DNA from 2 places in the Streptomyces sp. G45 genome. Region 2 is predicted to be linked to the other one. Evidence: riboswitches for the same ligand, from Rfam matches in the RefSeq annotation. Region 2 holds a riboswitch; the other holds the start of a gene.
The links. A riboswitch is a leader RNA that binds a small molecule or an ion and turns the genes downstream of it on or off. The one in region 2 is predicted to bind glycine.
Positions count from the first base shown of each region.

Region 1 (9,881 bases), 4.8 Mb from region 2:
AACTGGCCCTGCGCCAGGCCGAGGCCCTGCCGACGCCCTACCAGCCGCGCCTGCTGTCCGTGCCCGAGCTCTACATGCTCACGCTGTGGCTGCACGGCGACTGCACGGCGGACGCCGAGGGCGGAGCGGTCGCCCCCGCCGACGTCCTGGTACCGCTCTCGCCCGCACCCCCCGGCATCGCGGCCCACCGCCCGCACCGCGCCGCCGACCTCCTCGCGGCGCTCAGCCACCGCCTGACCCCGGCCCCACTGCTCGGCTCCCCCGCCTGACACCGGCCAGCCCCGGGCGTCTCCAGCCGCCCCTGGCCAGCCCCAGCCGACCTGGGCTCCGCCCAGCCACAGTGCCCCGCGTCCCACCCGGGCCGCGGGGCACCGCGCTGCCCCGGCCCGACCCCGACCGGGCCCGCCCGGCCCAACCGGACTAGCCCACTTCGGCCACGTCGAACCACCCGAAGGGACAGGGGAGTTGGACTGAACCGTCCGGGCGGGTGATACGTCCTTAAGCAGTAGGAAGCGCTGCCGCTAAATCCCTGCGGAATCTCGTCCGTGGGGGAACACTGGACTGGACCGACAACCAACGGGGGGCGGCATGACCACCGCATCGAGCCGCGGGAACAACGCCACATCCATCACATCGCAGCGAAAGAACCCTTCCATGTGCCAGCACCAGCCACCGTGCCCGACAGCAGAATCCGCCGACCGGGAGGCCGCGTCCCTCGTGGCGCACCACCCGGAGCAGGGCTGGAGCCTGCTGTGCAACGGCGTCGTCCTCTTCGAGGACACCGGTGAGCTGCTGCCGAACGGCGAGATCATCGCGCCGCACCGGCCGCTCGGCATCGACCAGGTGATGACGGCCGCCTGAGCCGTCCGCCGCGCGCACACGCACCACGACGCTCCACACACGCACTACAGGCACCACACGCACCACGACGCACCAAAGGGCCGGGCCGGAAGACCTCGTGACGGACGACGTCTCCCGAACCGGCCCTCATTCGTGCCTGGCGCCAGGATCAGTCCTCGTACGCGTCCAGCGGCGGGCAGGAGCAGACCAGGTTCCGGTCGCCGTACGCCTGGTCGATGCGGCGTACCGGCGGCCAGTACTTGTCGGCGGCCGACACACCGGCCGGGAAGACGGCCTCCTCGCGGCTGTAGCCGTGCTCCCAGTCGCCGCCCAGCGCGGCGGCCGTGTGCGGGGCGTTGCGCAGCGGGTTGTCGTCCGCGGCCCACGCGCCGCTCGCGACCTTCTCGATCTCCCCGCGGATGGCGATCATCGCGTCGCAGAAACGGTCCAGCTCATCCAGGTCCTCGCTCTCCGTCGGCTCGATCATCAGCGTCCCGGCGACGGGGAAGGACATGGTCGGCGCGTGGAAGCCGTAGTCGATGAGCCGCTTGGCGATGTCGTCGACGGTGACGCCCGTGGCCTTGCTGAGCGGCCGCAGGTCGATGATGCACTCGTGCGCGACGAGGCCGCCGGGGCCGGTGTAGAGCACCGGGAAGTGCGGCTCGAGGCGCTTGGCGATGTAGTTCGCGGAGAGCACCGCGATCTGCGTGGCGCGCTTGAGTCCCTCGCCGCCCATGAGACGCACGTACGACCACGAGATCGGCAGGATCCCGGCGGAGCCCCACGGAGCGGCCGAGACCGGGCCGACGCCCGTCTCCGGCCCGGCGGCGGGCTGGAGCGGGTGGTTCGGCAGGTACGGCGCGAGGTGCTCGCGCACCGCGACCGGGCCGACGCCGGGGCCGCCACCGCCGTGCGGGATGCAGAAGGTCTTGTGCAGGTTCAGGTGCGACACGTCGCCGCCGAAGTGGCCCGGCTTGGCCAGCCCCACCAGCGCGTTGAGGTTGGCGCCGTCCACGTACACCTGGCCGCCCGCCTCGTGGACGGCCGCGCAGATGTCGGCGACGTGCTCCTCGAACACGCCGTGCGTGGACGGGTACGTGATCATCAGCACCGCGAGCTGGTCGCGGTACTGCTCGATCTTCGCGCGCAGGTCGTCCACGTCGATCTCGCCGTCATCGGCGGTCTTCACCACGACGACCCTCATCCCGGCCATGACGGCGCTGGCGGCGTTGGTGCCGTGCGCGGAGGACGGGATGAGACAGACGGTGCGCTGCTCGTCGCCGTTGGCCCGGTGGTAGCCGCGCACCGCGAGCAGACCGGCCAGCTCGCCCTGCGAACCGGCGTTCGGCTGGAGCGACACCTTGTCGTAGCCGGTGACCTCGGCGAGACGTTCCTCCAGCTCTCGGATGAGCGTCAGATAGCCCTGCGCCTGCTGGGCGGGCGCGAAGGGGTGCAGCTGCCCGAACTCGGGCCAGGTGACCGGCTCCATCTCCGTGGTCGCGTTGAGCTTCATCGTGCAGGAGCCCAGCGGGATCATGCCGCGGTCGAGCGCGTAGTCGCGGTCGGCCAGCTTGCGCAGGTAGCGCAGCATCGCGGTCTCGGAGCGGTACTGGTGGAAGACCGGGTGCGTCAGGTACTCGTCGGAGCGGAGCAGGGCGGCGGGCAGCGCGTCCTCGGTGGTCGCGTCGAGGGCCTCGATGTCGGCCTCGACGCCGAACGCCGTCCACACCGCGGTGAGCTGCGCCCGCGTGGTGGTCTCGTCGCAGGCGAACGACACGTGGTCGGCGTCGACGAGGCGCAGGTTGACCCCGCCCTCGCGCGCGGCCGCGACCACGTCGGCGGCCTTGCCCGGCACCCGCGCGGTCAGCGTGTCGAAGTACGCGCCGTGCAGGATCTCCACGCCGCCCGCGGTGAGGCCCGCGGCGAGCAGCGCCGCGTACCGGTGGGTGCGGCGGGCGATGGTGCGGAGCCCCTCGGGGCCGTGGTACACCGCGTACATCCCGGCCATGACGGCGAGCAGCACCTGCGCGGTGCAGATGTTGCTGGTGGCCTTCTCGCGGCGGATGTGCTGCTCGCGGGTCTGGAGGGCCAGGCGGTAGGCCTTGTTGCCGTCCGCGTCCACGGACACGCCGACGAGGCGGCCGGGCAGGCTGCGGGCGAACTTCTCGCGCACCGCCATGTATCCGGCGTGCGGGCCGCCGAAGCCCATGGGCACGCCGAAGCGCTGGGTGGTGCCGACGGCGATGTCGGCGCCCAGCTCGCCGGGCGAGGTGAGCAGCGTGAGGGCCAGCAGGTCGGCGGCGACGGTGACGACCGCGCCCAGCTCGTGGGCCTGGTCGATGACGGGCTTGATGTCGCGGACGGCTCCGGAGGCGCCCGGGTACTGCACGAGGACGCCGCTGATCTCGCGCTCGGCTAGGTCGGCGGGGATGCCGTCGCTCAGGTCGGCGACGACGACCTCGACGCCGGTCGGCTCGGCACGGGTCTGGATGACCGCGATGGTCTGCGGCAGGGCGTCCGCGTCGACCACGAAGACGCCGTTCTTGACCTTGCCGACGCGCCGGGACAGCGCCATCGCCTCGGCCGCGGCTGTGCCCTCGTCGAGCAGTGAGGCGCCGGAGGTGGGCAGCCCCGTCAGCTCGGCGACGACGGTCTGGAAGTTGAGCAGCGCCTCAAGGCGGCCCTGGGAGATCTCCGGCTGGTACGGCGTGTACGCCGTGTACCACGCGGGGTTCTCCATGACGTTCCGCAGGATCACCGGCGGCGTGAACGTGCCGTAGTACCCGAGTCCGATCATGGAGTCGAGGACCTGGTTGCGGTCGGCGAGGGAGCGCAGCTCGGCCAGGACCTCGGCCTCCGTGCGCGCGCCGGGCAGATCGAGGGCCTCGGCGTTCTTGATCACATCGGGGACTGCGGTGGCCGTGAGCTCGTCGAGCGAGCCGTACCCGACCTGGGCGAGCATCTTGGCGCGCGCTTCCGCGTCGGGGCCGATGTGCCGCTGCTCGAAGGGGATTCCCTGTTCGAGCCGCGCGAGCGGAATGCGAGGAGTGGCGGTCATTGCGGAGGCCTCCTGGTCTTACGCGACCTGCGAGGGGCACCACGGCGCGGGTACCCGGACGGCCTCCCCCTCTGTCATCTCAACCTGAGAGCTTCACAGGCCCGCCCGGGAGCGGTCCTGCTTGCACCGTCGGTGAGGAAGGGTTCCGAACGTGCCCGCCCGACGCCCGCCCTGCTTTCCAGAGTGGCCTCGTCCGTGCGGTACAGGGGCCTGAGAGATTCCGGGGAGGAGTTGCTCCTTCGGCGCCTCCGGTGCTGCCACCGAAGAGCTCTCCCGCACGGGGTCAACAGCCGCTTGCCAGCCTACCAGCGAGGTCAGCGGCCGAACCCTCAAGTGGCCGCCCGCCTCAATGTGCTCTTTCGTAGTGATGACGAGCCAAACCAGGACGAGAACGAACCCGAAGCGAGCCCAGAACACACCCGGAACGAACCGGAAACGACCCCGGAACGCCCCAGGAACGACCTCGGAACGAACACAGGACGACCTCACTACGACCTCACTACGACGTCAATACGACCCCAGAGCGACCCCAGAGCGACCCCAGGACAAGCCGAGAACGAGCCGAGAACGAGCCAAGAGCGAACGGCGGCGAAGGACTCGCGACCAGTTGGAGGGCCCGTGCAGACCGACATCGATCCGCGCAACCTGATCGGCCGCAAGGCGTTCGACCGCAACGGCACCAAGATCGGCACGGTGGACGAGGTGTACCTCGACGACGCCACCGGCACCCCGGAGTGGGCGGCCATACGCACGGGGCTGTTCAGCAGGGACGCCTTCGTGCCCCTGGAGCCGAGCGAGCTGGTCCACGACGGCACGCTCCGCGTCCCCTTCGAGCGCGCCCTGATCAAGGACGCCCCCGACTTCGGCGTGGGCCGCCACCTCTCCCCCGAGCAGGAGCTGCAGCTCTACCGCCACTACGGCCTCGACCTGGCGGCGCCGCCTCCGCTGCCGGACCACGAGTTCGGCCAGCGCCCGGACCAGCCGGACGCGTAGCACGGCCTGGCGGGCCGATACGCTCGGTACGGGGTCCTGGGGGCCGTGGCCCGTACGCACCGCCGCCCCTCATCCCGCCCGGGGGCCGTGGCCCGTACGCGCGCCGCCGCTCATCCCGCCCGGGGACCGTGACCCGTACGCGCGCCGCCGCTCATCCCGCCCGGGGGCCGTGTTCCGTACGCGCGCCGTCTCCCACCCCGCTCCGGCGCCGCCCGCACCCCACCCGGCCCCGCGCCGGGCATCGCCCGCCCTGCCCTGGAGGACCGCGCCCGGCGCCCGCCGACGCTTGAGCCCCCCGCCCCAGGGCGATCACGCCCCGGTCACCCCAGAGCTGCCCCAGCACGTCCTCCGCGCCCCGCGGCCCTGCGCCCCCACCAAAGGCCACCACCACCCCCAGGACCGCTCCCCAGCCCCACCCCCTCGCCCACCTACTCCTCCCCCGCGCCAGCCCCCACACCACCCGCTGAGGCCCCGGCAACCGCCTCCTCACCGCCCACCTCAGCTACCGCACCCACCTCCACCTCAACCACGCCAGGCACACCAGCCGCTTCCATCACCCCAGCAACGCCAGCCGACTGAATCACCCCAGCCGCTCCAGCCTCCCCACCCGCTTCAACCGCTTCAACCGCTCCCGCCACCACCAACGGCAACGGATCCGACGCCTCAAGCTCCGGATCCTCGACCCGGAACGTCCGCACCCGCCCTGGAACCGACCCCGGCGTCTCGAACCGCACGGTCACCCGCCCCAGGCCACTGCCCTGCACCCACCCGGGCCCGTGCACGGCGTGCCGGACGTCCTGTCCGGCCAGCCACCGCCGCTCGGCGAGCGGCACGGCCTCCTCACCCGCGTCCGGCACCCCGCTCTCCCCCTCGGGCACCGGCACCCCCTCGCTCTCCGCCGACTCCACGCCCTCGTCCAGCGAAGGCACCGTCTCCGCCCGCACGGCCGCCTGCGCCTGCGCGAACAGGTCCTCCTGCGTGAAGTCCGCGAGGCCGCTGACGCCGACGCCGAGCAGCCGCACGCCTCCCGTGGTGTCCACGGACTCCAGAAGCCGCGCGGCGGCCTCCCGCACGACCGCGGGGTCGTCCGTGGGCCCGCGCAGCGTCTCGGACCGCGTCAGCGTCGAGAAGTCGTACCTCCGCACCTTCAGCACGATGGTGCGTCCGGAGTGCCCGGCGGCCCGCAGCCGCTGCACGCACCGGTCGGCGAGCCGCGCGACCTCCGTCCTGACCCGGACCCGGTCGTGGATGTCCACGTCGTACGTGTCCTCGACGCTGACCGACTTGGTGTCCCGCTCGGCGACCACGGCCCGCTCGTCCCGCGCGAGCGCCATCGCGTACAGGGACCCGCCGTGGGCCTTGCCGAGCAGCCGCACCAGCTCGTCCTCCCCGGCCTCGGCGAGTTCTTCGACCGTGGTGATCCCGGCACGCCTCAGATGGTCCCCGGTCGCGGGGCCGACCCCGGGCAGCACCCGCACCGACAGCGGCCCGAGCAGCTCCCGCTCGGTGCCGGGCACTATCAGCACCAGGCCGTCCGGCTTGGCCCGCTCCGAAGCGATCTTCGCCAGCATCTTGGACGCGGCGAGCCCCACCGACCCGGTCAGACCCGTGACCCGCCGGATGTCCGCGCGCAGGCGCTCCCCCACGGCCCGCGCCGACGCCTCGTCCGCCGCGACACCCCCCGCTTCCAGGTCCACGAAGGCCTCGTCGAGGCTGAGCGGCTCCACGAGCGGCGACAGCTCCCGCAGCAGCCCCATGACCTGCTCGCTGATCTCCCGGTACAGACCGAACCGGGGCACCAGGTACGCGGCGTTCGGCGCGAGCCGCCGCGCCTGCCCCATCGGCATCGCCGAGTGCACCCCGAACTGCCGCGCCTCGTACGACGCCGTGGCCACCACGCCGCGCGGCCCGAGGCCGCCGACCACGACGGCCTTGCCGCGCAGGCTGGGCTTGGCGGCCTGCTCGGCGGACGCGTAGAACGCGTCCATGTCGAGATGCAGAATCGTCGGCGCGGTTCTCACACCACCGATGCTGCCTTACGCCACTGACAATCCGGCCCGCCACCAGCCGGACCGGGCCGGGACGGGCCCGCACCAGACCGGCTCCTCGGGAGTTCGGAGCGGTCCGGACGAGGCCGTCAGCCCGCGCGGTTGCGCCGCCGCGCCAGCTCGTCCCCGGGGTGGTGCCCCACCAGGGTCTCCCCGGTGTCGATGCGCTCACCGTGCAGCTGCGACAGCGCCGCCTCGACGTCGCGCCACACGACGCCCACGGCGATGCCGAAGACGCCCTGGCCGCCCTGGAGGAGATCGTGGACCTCGCTGGGCGACGTGCACTCGTACACCGTCGCGCCGTCGCTCATCAGCGTCGTCCGCTCCAGGTCCCGGAAGCCGCTCTCGCGCAGGTGCTGGACCGTGGTGCGGATGTTCTGGAGCGAGACGCCCGTGTCGAGGAAACGCTTCACGACCTTCAAGACGACCACGTCACGGAAGCTGTAGAGCCGCTGGGTCCCTGAGCCGCCCGCCGCGCGCACGCTGGGCTCGACCAGACCGGTGCGCGCCCAGTAGTCGAGCTGGCGGTAGGTGATGCCCGCGGCGGCGCAGGCCGTGGGGCCGCGGTAGCCGATGGCGTCGCGCGCGGAGTCCGCGGGATCACCCGGCTGCTGCGCCGGACCTTCCGGGCCGGACGGGCTCCCGCCTCCGTGGACCGCCACCGGGCGCTTCGTAGAGGGATCGGCCGAGCCACCGTGCAGCGGATACGGACCGCCGACCGCTGTACCGTCGCCGCTGCTTCTCACGCCGACCTCCGTCCTTGACCTGCCTTCTCGACGGTAGGCAGTCACCAGGGGCTCGTCAACGATCGCCACACTCGGCACGCCGAGTGATAATCACCCTGCGAGTGGTTTCCCGTCCTATGCCGCGGGGAAAGGCTAGCCGAATGTCCCAGCGTCGGCCTCTCGGCGGGGGCCGTTCCGGCGACAGCTCGCTGACCGCCGCCGGTTCACCGCCCCGCTGGCAGCTCGGCAGCTCACTGGCTGCTGGTGCCGAAGTCCTCGGGCGAGATCTGGTCGAGGAACTCACGGAACTTCTCCACCTCGTCCTCCTGCTCGTCCGGGATGGCGATGCCCGCGTCGTCGAGCACGCCGTCACTGCCGAAGATCGGCGTCCCGGTGCGCAAGGCCAGCGCTATGGCATCGGAGGGACGGGCGCTCACCTCGACCCCGCTGGCGAAGACCAGCTCGGCGTAGAACACGCCTTCCCGCAGGTCGGTGATGCGCACTTCGGTGAGCTCCTGGCCGACGGCCTCCAGCACGTCCTTGAACAGGTCGTGCGTCAGCGGCCGCGCGGGCGCCATGCCCTGCTGTGCGAAGGCGATGGCGGTCGCCTCCCCTGGACCGATCCAGATGGGGAGGTACCGGTCGCCTCCCACTTCACGCAGGAGCACGATCGGCTGGTTGGAGGGCATTTCGACCCGGACACCTACGACGTCGAGCTCGTTCACACAGCAACCCTAGGCCGTGCCCGGCAGGTTTGGGTAGTCGGGCACCCGTCGAGTCAGCGCGGCCGGACACCCAGCGCACCGTGCACCAGTGCCGCGTGCAGCTTCCCCGTGAGCCCCGCGAGCTCCTGGGCGCGGGCCTCCGCATGGGCCCGGGTCTGCGGATTGCGGTGCCTGCGCAGCGGCGCGACGACCTGGTCGACGAGGGCCGCCTCCCGGTCCGCTGCGGCCTTCATGGCCCGCAGATGGCGCGGCTCGATGCCGAATCGTCCCAGCTCGACGACCAGCGCGGCGACCGTGATGGCCTCCGCGTCATAGCTGCCGTCGTCGAACGGCGAGATCAAGCCGTACGACTCCCACTCCTCGAGCTGCGCCTCGTCGGCCTCGACGGCGGCCAGCAGGGCCGCACGCCCCACTCGGGCGACGGTGCGCTCCTCGGTGCCGTCCGGCTGCTCGCCGTCGCCGGACTCCCGTTGCGGCCCCACCGAAGGCGGCGGGACCGGCTCCCCGCGCTCAGCCGCGTCCAACTGCTCGCGGATGACCTTCAGCGGCAGATAGTGGTCGCGCTGCATGCGCAGGACGTACCCGAGGCGCTCCACGTCCTCCGGGGTGAACTTCCGGTACCCCGACGGCGTGCGCTGTGGCTCGACGAGCCCTTCGGACTCCAAGAACCTGATCTTGGAGATCGTGACCTCGGGAAACTCCTCGCGGAGCACGTTCAGCACGCTGCCGATGCTCATCAGGCGACGGCCCGCGGCGGCGGTGCCGTTTCCGGCACCGCCCCTCGGTGTGTGCAGCATGGCCCTTCCCTCGGGTCTCCCCGGACCGGGTCCGGGGGAAGGTCAGATGCCCCGCTGGCTCGTGTAGAAGACCAGGCGGTACTTGCCGATCTGGACCTCGTCGCCGTTGGACAGGGCGACGGAGTCGATCCGCTCCCGGTTCACGTACGTGCCGTTGAGGCTGCCCACGTCGGCGACCGTGAAGGAGCCGTCCGGAGAGCGGCGGAACTCCACGTGGCGACGCGAGACCGTCACGTCGTCCAGGAAGATGTCGCTCTGCGGGTGGCGGCCCGCCGTGGTCAGCTCGCCGTCCAGCAGGAAGCGGCTGCCCGAGTTCGGACCCCGCCGGACCACGAGGAGGGCCGAGCCGAGCGGCAGCGCGTCGACGGCGGCCTGGGCCTCGGGCGACAGCGCCGGGGACGGCGTCTGCCCCGTGGTCTCGGCGTCGTACGCCTCAAGGCCCGAGATCGAGATCGTCGACGTGGTCTCGGACGGACGCTCGGCTACCGCTCCGGCCCGCAGCGGCGCACCGCAGTTGGAGCAGAAACGGCTGGCCTGCGCGTTGCGGTTCCCGCACCTCTGACACACCAGGGCCGACATGGACGGATCCTCCTGCCGCGGCTGCCCCGCTGGGGCATGGGACGCGTACGGGTCCTGGGCGAACCCTCCACCCGCACCTGGGGCTGACGGTTCCCCGAAACCTATGCGGCCGGAAC
Region 1 covers NZ_JBMUZU010000001.1:7,744,608-7,754,488, reverse strand. The annotation lists gene ACOBQU_RS32915 (hypothetical protein) at 1-269, shown strand, start outside; gene ACOBQU_RS32910 (DUF5999 family protein) at 655-861, shown strand; gene gcvP (aminomethyl-transferring glycine dehydrogenase) at 1,010-3,898, opposite strand; glycine riboswitch at 4,087-4,184, opposite strand; gene ACOBQU_RS32900 (PRC-barrel domain-containing protein) at 4,517-4,891, shown strand; gene ACOBQU_RS32895 (DNA polymerase IV) at 5,320-6,912, opposite strand; gene ACOBQU_RS32890 (MerR family transcriptional regulator) at 7,029-7,685, opposite strand; gene ACOBQU_RS32885 (bifunctional nuclease family protein) at 7,916-8,389, opposite strand; gene ACOBQU_RS32880 (MerR family transcriptional regulator) at 8,443-9,186, opposite strand; gene ACOBQU_RS32875 (FHA domain-containing protein) at 9,229-9,881, opposite strand, start outside.
Region 1: it holds a riboswitch for glycine, as region 2 does, so the genes downstream of both, gcvP (aminomethyl-transferring glycine dehydrogenase) here and gcvT (glycine cleavage system aminomethyltransferase GcvT) in region 2, are expected to answer to the same signal.

Region 2 (9,881 bases):
TGAGGCTGGGCGGGGAGCCCTTGACCGGCGTGAGGCGCTCGGTCTCCTCGCGGTCGATGCGCGGCATGGAGCCGAGCAGCCCCCAGGTGTAGGGGTGCTGGGGCTCGTAGAACACCTGCTGGGCGGTGCCGCGCTCCACGCAGCGGCCGCCGTACATCACGAGCAGCTCATCGGCCATCTCGGCCACCACGCCCAGGTCGTGGGTGATCATGATGACCGCGGAGCCGAACTCCTTCTGCAGGTCGCGGATCAGGTCCAGGATCTGGGCCTGGACCGTCACGTCGAGCGCGGTGGTCGGCTCGTCCGCGATCAGCAGCTCCGGGTTGTTGACCAGGGCCATGGCGATCATGGCGCGCTGGCGCATGCCGCCGGAAAACTCGTGCGGGTAGGAGTCCACGCGCTTGTCGGGCTGCGGGATGCCGACGCGGTCGAGCATCTCGATGGCGCGCTTGCGGGCGACCTTCTTGTCGACGTCGTTGTGGACCCGGTAGGCCTCGATGATCTGGCGGCCGATCGAGTAGTACGGGTGCAGCGCGGACAGCGGGTCCTGGAAGATCATCGCCATCTCGCGGCCGCGCAGCCTGCGCACCTCGTCGGCGGGCGCGCTGAGCAGCTCGGTGCCGTTCAGCCAGATCTCCCCGGACAGCTGGGCCTTGCGGCGGCCGTACTGCCCGGCGGTGTGCAGGCCGAGGATGCCGAGGCTGGTCACCGACTTGCCGGAGCCGGACTCGCCCACGATGCCGAGGGTGCGGCCCTTCTCCAGGGAGAAGCTGAGCCCGTCGACGGACTTGACCAGGCCGTCGTCGGTGGGGAAGTGCACCTTGAGGTCGCGCACTTCGAGGAAGGCGGAGGGGGCGGACGAGGCGGCGGTCACTTCGCCGACGGCCGCGCCGCTCTTGGACAGTTCGGTCATCCCAGCCTCACTCGCGGGTCGATGACGGCGTACAGAAGGTCCACGACGAGGTTGGCGATGGCGATGGCGAGAGCCGCGCACAGGGTGACGCCGAGGATCACGGGCAGGTCCTTGGAGCTGATGGCCCTGACCGCTTCGAGGCCGAGGCCCGGAAGGTTGAAGGTGGACTCGGTGAGCACGGCGCCGCCCATGAGGACACCGAGGTCGAGTCCGAAGACGGTGAGGATCGGCGTCATCGCCGAGCGCAGCGCGTGCCTGCGGATGACGACGGTCTCGCCGAGGCCCTTGGCGCGCGCGGTGCGGATGTAGTCCTCGCCGAGGACCTCCAGCATGGTGGCGCGGGTGAGGCGCGCGTACATCGCGGCGTTGAGGAAGGCGAGCACGATCCACGGCAGGAGCAGCGTCTGGAACCAGACGTCGATGCTGTCGTCCGTACTGAGGCTGTCGGCGATCTTCACCCAGCCCAGGTTGTGGACGAAGATGCCCATCGCGACCATGCCGGTGAAGAAGACGGGCAGGGAGACGCCGCCGAGGGCGGTGGTCATCGCGGCGCGGTCCCAGACGGTGCCCCGCTTGAGCGCGGAGACCACGCCGGTGGCGACACCGGCGGCGAGCCACAGGACGCAGGCTCCGGCGGCGAGCGCGCCGGTCACGGGCAGGGCGTCCTTGAGGGTCTCCCAGACGGGGGCCTCGGTGCGGAAGGAGTAGCCGAAGCAGGGCGCCGGGCAGTGCGTGACGTCGCTGCCGTTGGCGTAGTCCCGGCCCATCGGGATGCCCTTGATGAAGTCCCAGAACTGGACGATCAGGGGGTCGTCCAGGCCGAGCTTGGTCCGGATGCCTTCGAGCTGCTCGGCTCCGGCCTGCTTCCCGGCGAAGAGGACGGCGATGTCCTGTCCCGCCCACTTGGGCAGCATGAAGAAGACGGTGAAGGTCGCGAGCAGTACGACCAGCACCATGATGATGACGGCGATCAGGCGCCGGATGAGATAAGCAAGCACTGTGCGCGGCCCGGCGGTGGCTCCGAGACCCCCTTGTGAGGGGCCTTGGAGCCACCGCCCGGGGCCATCACCTGCCCTTCGGACTGGCGGGATGCGGCGGCGGTGTGACGGACGGTCAACTGCGGGGGGCCGCGGCGGTGGTGGGCCGCCGCGGCCGGGGAGCCTGCTACTTCTGCGCCACGCCGAGCGAGACGTAGTCGTAACGGCCGTTGTAGGCGTCGGACATGTAGGCGTTCGTCAGCCTCGAACCGCGCCAGGTGATGTTCTTCTCGTACAGGAACGGCATCCAGTCGGCGTCGTCGAGGATCCGCTTGTCGAGCTGCTTGTAGATCTCACCGGCCTTGACCGGGTCGACCTCGGCGATGGCCTTGTCGAAGAGCTTGTCGATCTTCGGGTCCTTGATCTGCGACTCGTTGTAGTTGCCGTTCTCAAGCAGGAAGCGCGAGTCGAACAGCGGCTGCGCGTAGCCCTGGCCGGACGGGAAGTCGGGGCCCCAGCCGGACATCTGCATGCTGTAGCCGCGCTTCTTCACCACGGACGGGGAGCCGGTGATGCTGGCGGAGTCGGCGCCGTCGATGGACTCGACCTGGACGTTGATGCCGACCTTCTTCAGCTGGGCCTGGAGGGCCTCGGCGGTGTCGACCTCACCCGGGTTGTTGTTGCGGGCGGTGAGCTTGGCGCTGAAACCGTTCGGCTTCTTGCACTGCTTCAGCTCGTCCTTGGCCTTGGCCAGGTCCGGCTTGCCCTTGCGCGCCAGGACGCCGTACGGGTCGTAGTCGCTGTTGCCCGGGATCGACTTCGGGAAGGTGCTGTTGGCGATGTCACCGGCGGCGAGCTTGCCACCGCGGGTCTGCTGGAGGCTCGCGAAGTCGGTGGCGTAGAAGACGGCCTTGCGGCAGTGCACGTTGTCGAACGGCTTCGCCGTGTGCACCAGGGCGACGTAGCGCACGAACGACGTGTGCATGTTGTCGACGTTGCCGCGGTGGTCCTGGATGGCGGTGACGCGGCCGGACTGGGTCATGCCGGTGCCGTTGAGGTCGACGTCGTAGTCGCCCGCCATCAGGCGCTTGTCGTTCTCCTCCAGGTTGGCGGAGATCGTCACGTCGATCTTGTCCGGAAGGGCCGGGCGGATCGGGTCCGACTCCTTCTTCCACTTGTCGTTGCGGACCAGGACGATCTTCTTGCCGGGCTTGTACTCGTCGAACTTGTACGGGCCCGAGGAGAACGGCCGCGAGGTGTACTTGGCCTTGGTGTCCTTGGACGCCTTCACCGGGGAGCCGGAGGGCATCGCGAGGAACTGCTCGAAGTCACCGTTGCGCTTGGGCAGCTTGAAGATGATGGTCTTGTCGTCGGGCGTCTCGATCGCCTTCAGGCCGAGCTTGTCCTTCGACGGGTCCTTGTACGGGCCGGGGTACTCGCCCTTGGGGTCGAGCGCCTGGCGCAGATAGCCGGGACCGCCGGTGATGGTGTCCTTGGCCCAGATGCGCTCGATCCCGTACTTGATGTCCTTGGAGGTCAGCGGGGAGCCGTCCTCCCAGGTCAGGCCGTCACGCAGCTTGTACGTGTAGGTCTTGCCGTCGTCCGAGATCTTCGCGGTGGAGGTGGCGAGGTCGGGGACGAGCTTGGTGCTCGCCTTGCCCGGCTTGGTGTCGTACGACACCAGCTGCCGGGTGTAGAACCGCATGAAGTCCCAGGACATGCCGTAGTACGCGCGCTGCGGGTCGGCCGAGTCGAGGTCCTGCTTGCCGACGAAGCGGAGAGTGCCGCCCTTCTTCTTCGACGGGTTGGCGACCTTGTTGAGCGCGGCGTTGTAGCCCGCGCCCTTGCCGTTGTCGTCGTCGCCGTCGCCGCTGCCGCAGGCCGTGGTGGTCACCAGCGCCGCGACGACGAGGGCCGCACCGGCGGCGAGCCGCCGTTTGGGGGAAACTCTGGGCATTTTCTGCAACCTTCCAGATTCGCGGTCCCTGGCGGATAGCTGCCGAAGAACCATGGAAAGAGCCACCTGACCAGCGCAGGGGCAAGTCAGGGGGACTGCTAGCGGGTTCCCTTGGGGTCGAGCGCGTCGCGCAGCCCGTCCCCGAAGAGGTTGAAGGCGAGCACCGTGATGAAGATCGTGACGCCCGGGAAGACCATGAACATCGGGTCGTGCTCATAGGTCGCGAGGGCGTCGCGCAGCATGCCGCCCCACGAGGCGGTCGGCGGCTTGACGCCCGCGCCGAGGAAGCTGAGGGCGGCCTCCGTGAGGATGTTGGTGGGGATCATCAGGGTCGCGTAGACCGTGATGGGCGCCACCAGGTTGGGCAGCAGCTCACGGAACAGGATGTGCCGTCTGCCGCCGCCGAGGCTCTTGGCCGCCTCCACGTACTCGCGTTCGCGCAGCGACAGGGTCTGGCCGCGCACGATGCGCCCGATGTAGGGCCAGCCGAAGAAGCCGATCACCAGGACCAGGATCGCCACGCGCACGCTCGTGCCCTGCAGGCCGAGGAAGTCGTCGGGGAGCACCGAGACCAGGGAGATGATGAAGAGCAGCTGCGGGAAGGAGAGCAGCACGTCCATCACGCGGCTGATCAGCGCGTCGACCCAGCCGCCGAAGTACCCGGCGATGATCCCGAACAGGGTGCCGAGGACCACGGCGACGATCGCGGCGAGGAAGGCCACGAGCAGCGAGATGCGGGCGCCGTAGACGATCCGGCTGAAGACGTCGCGGCCCTTGTTCGGCTCGACGCCGAAGAGGAAGTCGCCGCTCACGCCGCCGAGCGCGCCCTTGGGCAGGTTGGTCAGCTCGTCGAGCTTCTCCTGGTGGAAGTCGTTCGGCGGGTGGCCGAGCAGGCTCACGATCAGGGGCGCGAACACGGCCACCAGGACCAGGACCAGGACCGTGACGCCGCCCGCGAGGGCGACCTTGTCGCGCTTGAGCCGGTTCCAGGCGATCTGCTTGAGGGACCGACCCTCGACCTTCTTCACCCCTGCACCGGCTGCGGGGGCGACGTCCTCCGTGGGTTTCGCGTCCGCAGGTGTGTCATGCATTGGCGCCGTCATCGTGCCAGGGACCCCTCTCAACCGGCGGTGACCGGCCCGCACTTGCCGCTGTAGCGACGTGATCAGTCCGTCGTACACAGGGGCGAAGGCCCCTTGGAGCGGGAGTCTTCAACGGGGCCGTGATCTGTTACCAGACTTGTCGGGGAATGGATGCGCAACCGTGATGCTGATCGAGGTGTTCCGTTATCCGGACGGGGCTGAACGCCGGGCGAACACGGGGCAGTTGGGGGCCAAGGGAGTCACGGGCGTCCATATGGTCACTCCCGCACCCTTAGCGGACATCGCGCACATCGGCGCTGATCAGCGGGTCCGGCCGAAAGCGGAATCCGGACAGTGTCCGGATCGCCGCGCAGGGATACGAGGGGTATGCGGGCGTTGCGCTCAGTACGCGGCGGGATATCCGTATCCACCGGCCGGGGCCGGGGCCGGATGGGGGTCGCGGTCGTAGAACGGGCGGGCGTTGGCGCGCAGCCACATCGCGACCGGGTCGTGCGCGTCGGCCATCGCCACCGTCGACACCGGAAGCCCCTCGGGCACCGCGCCGATGGACTGCCGCATCATGGCGCGCACCGAGTCGACCGACGCGGGCGAGGTGTCGTACACGTCCAGGCCGATCGCCAGGTACGGGGCGCCGAGCGAGGGTTGCACCCAGGCGCGGCGCAGCGAGCGGACCGCCGGGGTGCGGTGCGCGTTCTGCGTCAACAGGGCGTAGAACTGCGGGAGTTCGATGGTCGGCTCGGTGAGCCGGAGCGGGCCCGCGGGCTGGAGGTCGATGCCGCTGGCGATGCGGCGCAGGTCCAGCCAGGGGATGCCGACGCCGCCGCCCGGGGCGTGCGGGTTCAGCCACAGGCCGTAGTGGTCGGGGTAGAGCGCGCGGGCCACGTCGACTCCGCCCACCACCTCGTAGCCGCGGTTCCAGCCGCTGGCCGACAGCTCCTGGGCGGAGGTCACGCACGGCGCGTAGCCGTACCCGTCGACCTCCATGTTCCCGTACTGCGCGTCGGGCGATCCGGCCTGGCCGTGCCAGAGCAGCATCCACACCTTGCCGTCCGCGAGGGCGTGCAGGAGCGCCTCGTACGCGTCATAGCGCCCCGGCGTCACCTGGCGCAGCATGTGCTCGACCTGCCCGGCCCCCGCGGCCGTGCCCGAAGCACTCACCCGTAACCGCCCCTTCGCGACATACCCCGACGGACCCGACGGACCCGACGTACCCAGCTGGCACCACGGCCGTGCTCCGACCGAGTCATAGGACCAGCTTAAGCGGGCCGGGGGCCCTGGGCGGGGGTGCGCGGGGGCCAAGCCCCCTCGCACCGCGGAAAAACCGTCGGCGTTCCGCGTCCGTCAGCGCGGCGCGAAGAACGGCCGGACGCGCTCGCGCATCCAGTGGGCCACCGGGTCGTCCGCCACGTCCAGCAGGACCAGGTTGACCGGCCAGGCCACCGGCACCTGGCCGAGCGCCCGGCCCAGCGCCTGGAGCGGCAGGTCACGGGCGTCGCCCTCCCACGCGGACAGTTCCACGCCCACGAACAGCGTCGGGTCCTCGTCCTCGACGCCCGCCAGGCAGCGGCGCGCGGTGCGCACCACGCCGATGGCCTCGAACTCACGTCCCGCGGCGGCGAGGAAGTCGACCGGGTCGTCCTGCCAGTCCGGCTCGAACAGCCGTACCCGGCCGCCGGTCGTCGGGCCGTCCAGCTCCGTACGCCCCACGCGGCACAGCGCGGCCACGGCCGGGGGCGGCAGCGGCACCGTCACGGTGCCCTCGGGGTTCAGGACGATGCCCAGGTGCGGGTGCAGACCGCGGGCGAACTCCACCGCGGGCGCCACCGTCGCGTGCATCCGGCCGTCGGTGACCTGCCGGAACTGCTGCTCCGACGTGAACACCGGGACGTACGCCTGGCCGTCCAGCTCCAGCGTCGGCAGGTCGAGGGTGGTGCTGTCGGGGCCGCCGCCGTTGGGGAGCGGGATCCACACGTGGCCGCGGCCCAGCGTCTCGACGATGTGCGCGGCGGTGGCCTCGCTCGGCGGGGCGCCGAGCGAGGCGGCGAGCACCTCTTCGAGTTCGTTGCCGGGCCATCCGTGCGTGTGCGTGTGCGCCTGCCCCTGTGCCGGATACTCCCCCGGAAAGTCCATGCTGCCCTTACCCCTGCTGCTCTGCCGTACGGATCTCCCGACCCTAACGCCGCGCCTCGCCCTCGCACGCCGGACGGGTGGGAACGTCCCGCTTGCCCGCCGTCGTCGGCTGTCCGTGATCCGCCGCTTCGCGGCGGATGTTCCCCGGGCGGGTCTGGGGCGCCCCCGCGAGGGCTAGGCGAAGGCGATCTCCGTGAGCGCCGTCGCCCCCTCCCGGTCCAGGAGGGTGACCGACCCGCACCCCGGCGGCAGCCCCCCGCCCTCGGCGACCCGGAGCAACCGCCCCACCCCCCGCCGGTGCCGGGCGAAGGCATAGCGGGACACCCCCCGCCCCCGGGCCCGCTGCCCCCGCAGCGCGACCGGCGCGGGCACGTCGAGGAGGAGCAGGTGCAGTACGCCCCCGCGCCGGACGGCGGCCCGCGCCAGCCACCGCCGCACCCACGGCTGCGTACCGCAGTCGTGGACGACGACCCCGGAGCCCGCGCGCAGCGCCCGCCGCAGCCCGGCGTAGTGGGCGACCCGCACCAGCGGCCGGTACACCGCGTACGGCACGAAGCGCGGCATCCGCGCCGCCCACCGGTCCCGCGCGTCCTGGGAGTCCACCCGCGGCCCGGCCACCGCCCGCCGCATCAGCGTGGACTTGCCGCTGCCGGGCAGCCCGGAGACCACCACCACGTCGTGCGCGCCGAAGACCAGCCGCCCCGGCCTCCGCCCGGCGCCCGCACCCCGCCGGAGGTCCCGGACCACCCCCCGCGGCGCGTCCCGCCCCCGTCCCGCCCCCTCGCGGCGCCCCACGGCCACCCCCGGCGGCAGCGCGACGGCATCGGGCAGCGCCGCACCGCCCGTCGTCGCGTAAGCACTGCTCCCGTGCACCGTGATCCGCCTCCCCATGCTGGTCACGTCACTCATCCCCAGTACTTGTCCCTTGACTGTAAAGAGAAGGTAATGCCACCGCGGAGCATTCCCAGGTTGCGACTGTTGTGAAGCGGGGGCGCGTGTAATGATGTGCGCGCCAACTCCATACCGGCCGCTTGAATCCGCGCGGGAGAGTTCCGCGGGCCCCGCCGCCCCGGACGCCGAAGGAGCAAGTTCCTCCCTTGAATCTCTCAGGCCCCGTACCGCGCGGGCGAGGCACATCTGAAAAGCGGGCCGCCCCGGTGGCTCCACCCAAGGTGCAAGTCATGCCCCGTGGTACGCGTGGGTCTGGTGAACCTCTCAGGTTTGATGACAGATGGGGAGGGACGACCTCGCCCGTCATGCCATGCCTGGGAGCCAGTACTCATGAGCCCTACCCCGCGCAAGACCGCCCTCGACGCCCTGCATCGCTCGCTCGGCGCCACCATGACCGACTTCGCGGGCTGGGACATGCCGCTGCGGTACGGCAGTGAGCGCGACGAGCACAACGCCGTGCGCACCAAGGCCGGTCTCTTCGACCTCTCCCACATGGGCGAGATCACCGTCACCGGCGCCGGGGCCGTCGACCTGCTGAACTACGCGCTCGTCGGCAACATCGGCTCCGTCGGCGTCGGCCGCGCCCGCTACACCATGATCTGCCAGGCCGACGGCGGCATCGTCGACGACCTGATCGTCTACCGCCTCGGCGAGACCGAGTACATGGTCGTCGCCAACGCGGGCAACGCCCAGGTCGTCCTGGACGCCCTCACCGAGCGGGCCGCCGGGTTCGACGCCGAGGTGCGCGACGACCGCGACGCGTACGCACTGGTCGCCGTCCAGGGCCCCGAGTCCCCCGGCATCCTCAAGGCAGTCACGGACGCCGACCTGGACGGCCTGAAGTACTACGCGGGCCTGCCCGGCACGGTCGCGGGCGTGCCCGCCCTGATCGCGCGCACCGGCTACACGGGCGAGGACGGCTTCGAGCTGTTCGTGGCGCCGGAGCACGCCGAGACGCTGTGGCGGGCGCTGACGGAGGCGGGCGCCCCCGTCGGCCTCGTGCCGTGCGGGCTCTCCTGCCGCGACACGCTCCGCCTGGAGGCGGGCATGCCGCTGTACGGCAACGAGCTGACCACCGGTCTCACCCCCTTCGACGCGGGCCTCGGCCGGGTCGTGAAGTTCGAGAAGACCTCCCACGCGGAGGACTTCGTGGGCCGCGACGCGCTGAAGGCCGCCGCCGAGCGCGCCGAGGCCGCGCCGCCCCGCAAGCTCGTCGGCCTGGTCGCCGAGGGCCGCCGGGTGCCCCGCTCGGGCATGGACGTCGTCGCGGACGGCCAGGTCGTGGGCCAGGTCACCTCCGGCGCCCCCTCGCCCACCCTCGGCAAGCCGATCGCCATGGCCTACGTCGACGCCGCCCACGCCGAGCCCGGCACCCCCGGCGTCGCCGTGGACATCCGCGGCACCCACGAGCCCTACGAGGTCGTGGCGCTGCCGTTCTACAAGCGCCAGAAGTGACACACCCGGCACCAGGTGTGACGGCCGGGCCCCGGACGTGACACCAGCGGCACATCGGCACCGTACAAGCAACGGTACAAACCGTCTCATTCCGTAAGACGGCCCTTCCCCACGTGCATCAGCACTCGCCCGCGTACAGGAGAATTCACGCCATGAGCAACCCCCAGCAGCTGCGTTACAGCAAGGAGCACGAGTGGCTGTCGGCCACCGAGGACGGCGTGGCGACGGTCGGCATCACCGAGTTCGCGGCCAACGCGCTCGGTGACGTCGTGTTCGCCCAGCTCCCGGCGGTCGGCGACTCGGTCACCGCGGGCGAGACCTGCGGCGAGCTGGAGTCGACCAAGTCGGTCTCCGACCTCTACTCCCCCGTCTCCGGCGAGGTCGTCGAGGCCAAC
Region 2 covers NZ_JBMUZU010000001.1:2,969,040-2,978,920, forward strand. The annotation lists gene ACOBQU_RS11810 (ABC transporter ATP-binding protein) at 1-913, opposite strand, end outside; gene ACOBQU_RS11815 (ABC transporter permease) at 910-1,911, opposite strand; gene ACOBQU_RS11820 (ABC transporter substrate-binding protein) at 2,078-3,847, opposite strand; gene ACOBQU_RS11825 (ABC transporter permease) at 3,946-4,950, opposite strand; gene ACOBQU_RS11830 (enhanced serine sensitivity protein SseB C-terminal domain-containing protein) at 5,332-6,108, opposite strand; gene ACOBQU_RS11835 (enhanced serine sensitivity protein SseB) at 6,292-7,080, opposite strand; gene ACOBQU_RS11840 (AAA family ATPase) at 7,255-7,989, opposite strand; glycine riboswitch at 8,113-8,211, shown strand; glycine riboswitch at 8,212-8,321, shown strand; gene gcvT (glycine cleavage system aminomethyltransferase GcvT) at 8,362-9,486, shown strand; gene gcvH (glycine cleavage system protein GcvH) at 9,639-9,881, shown strand, end outside.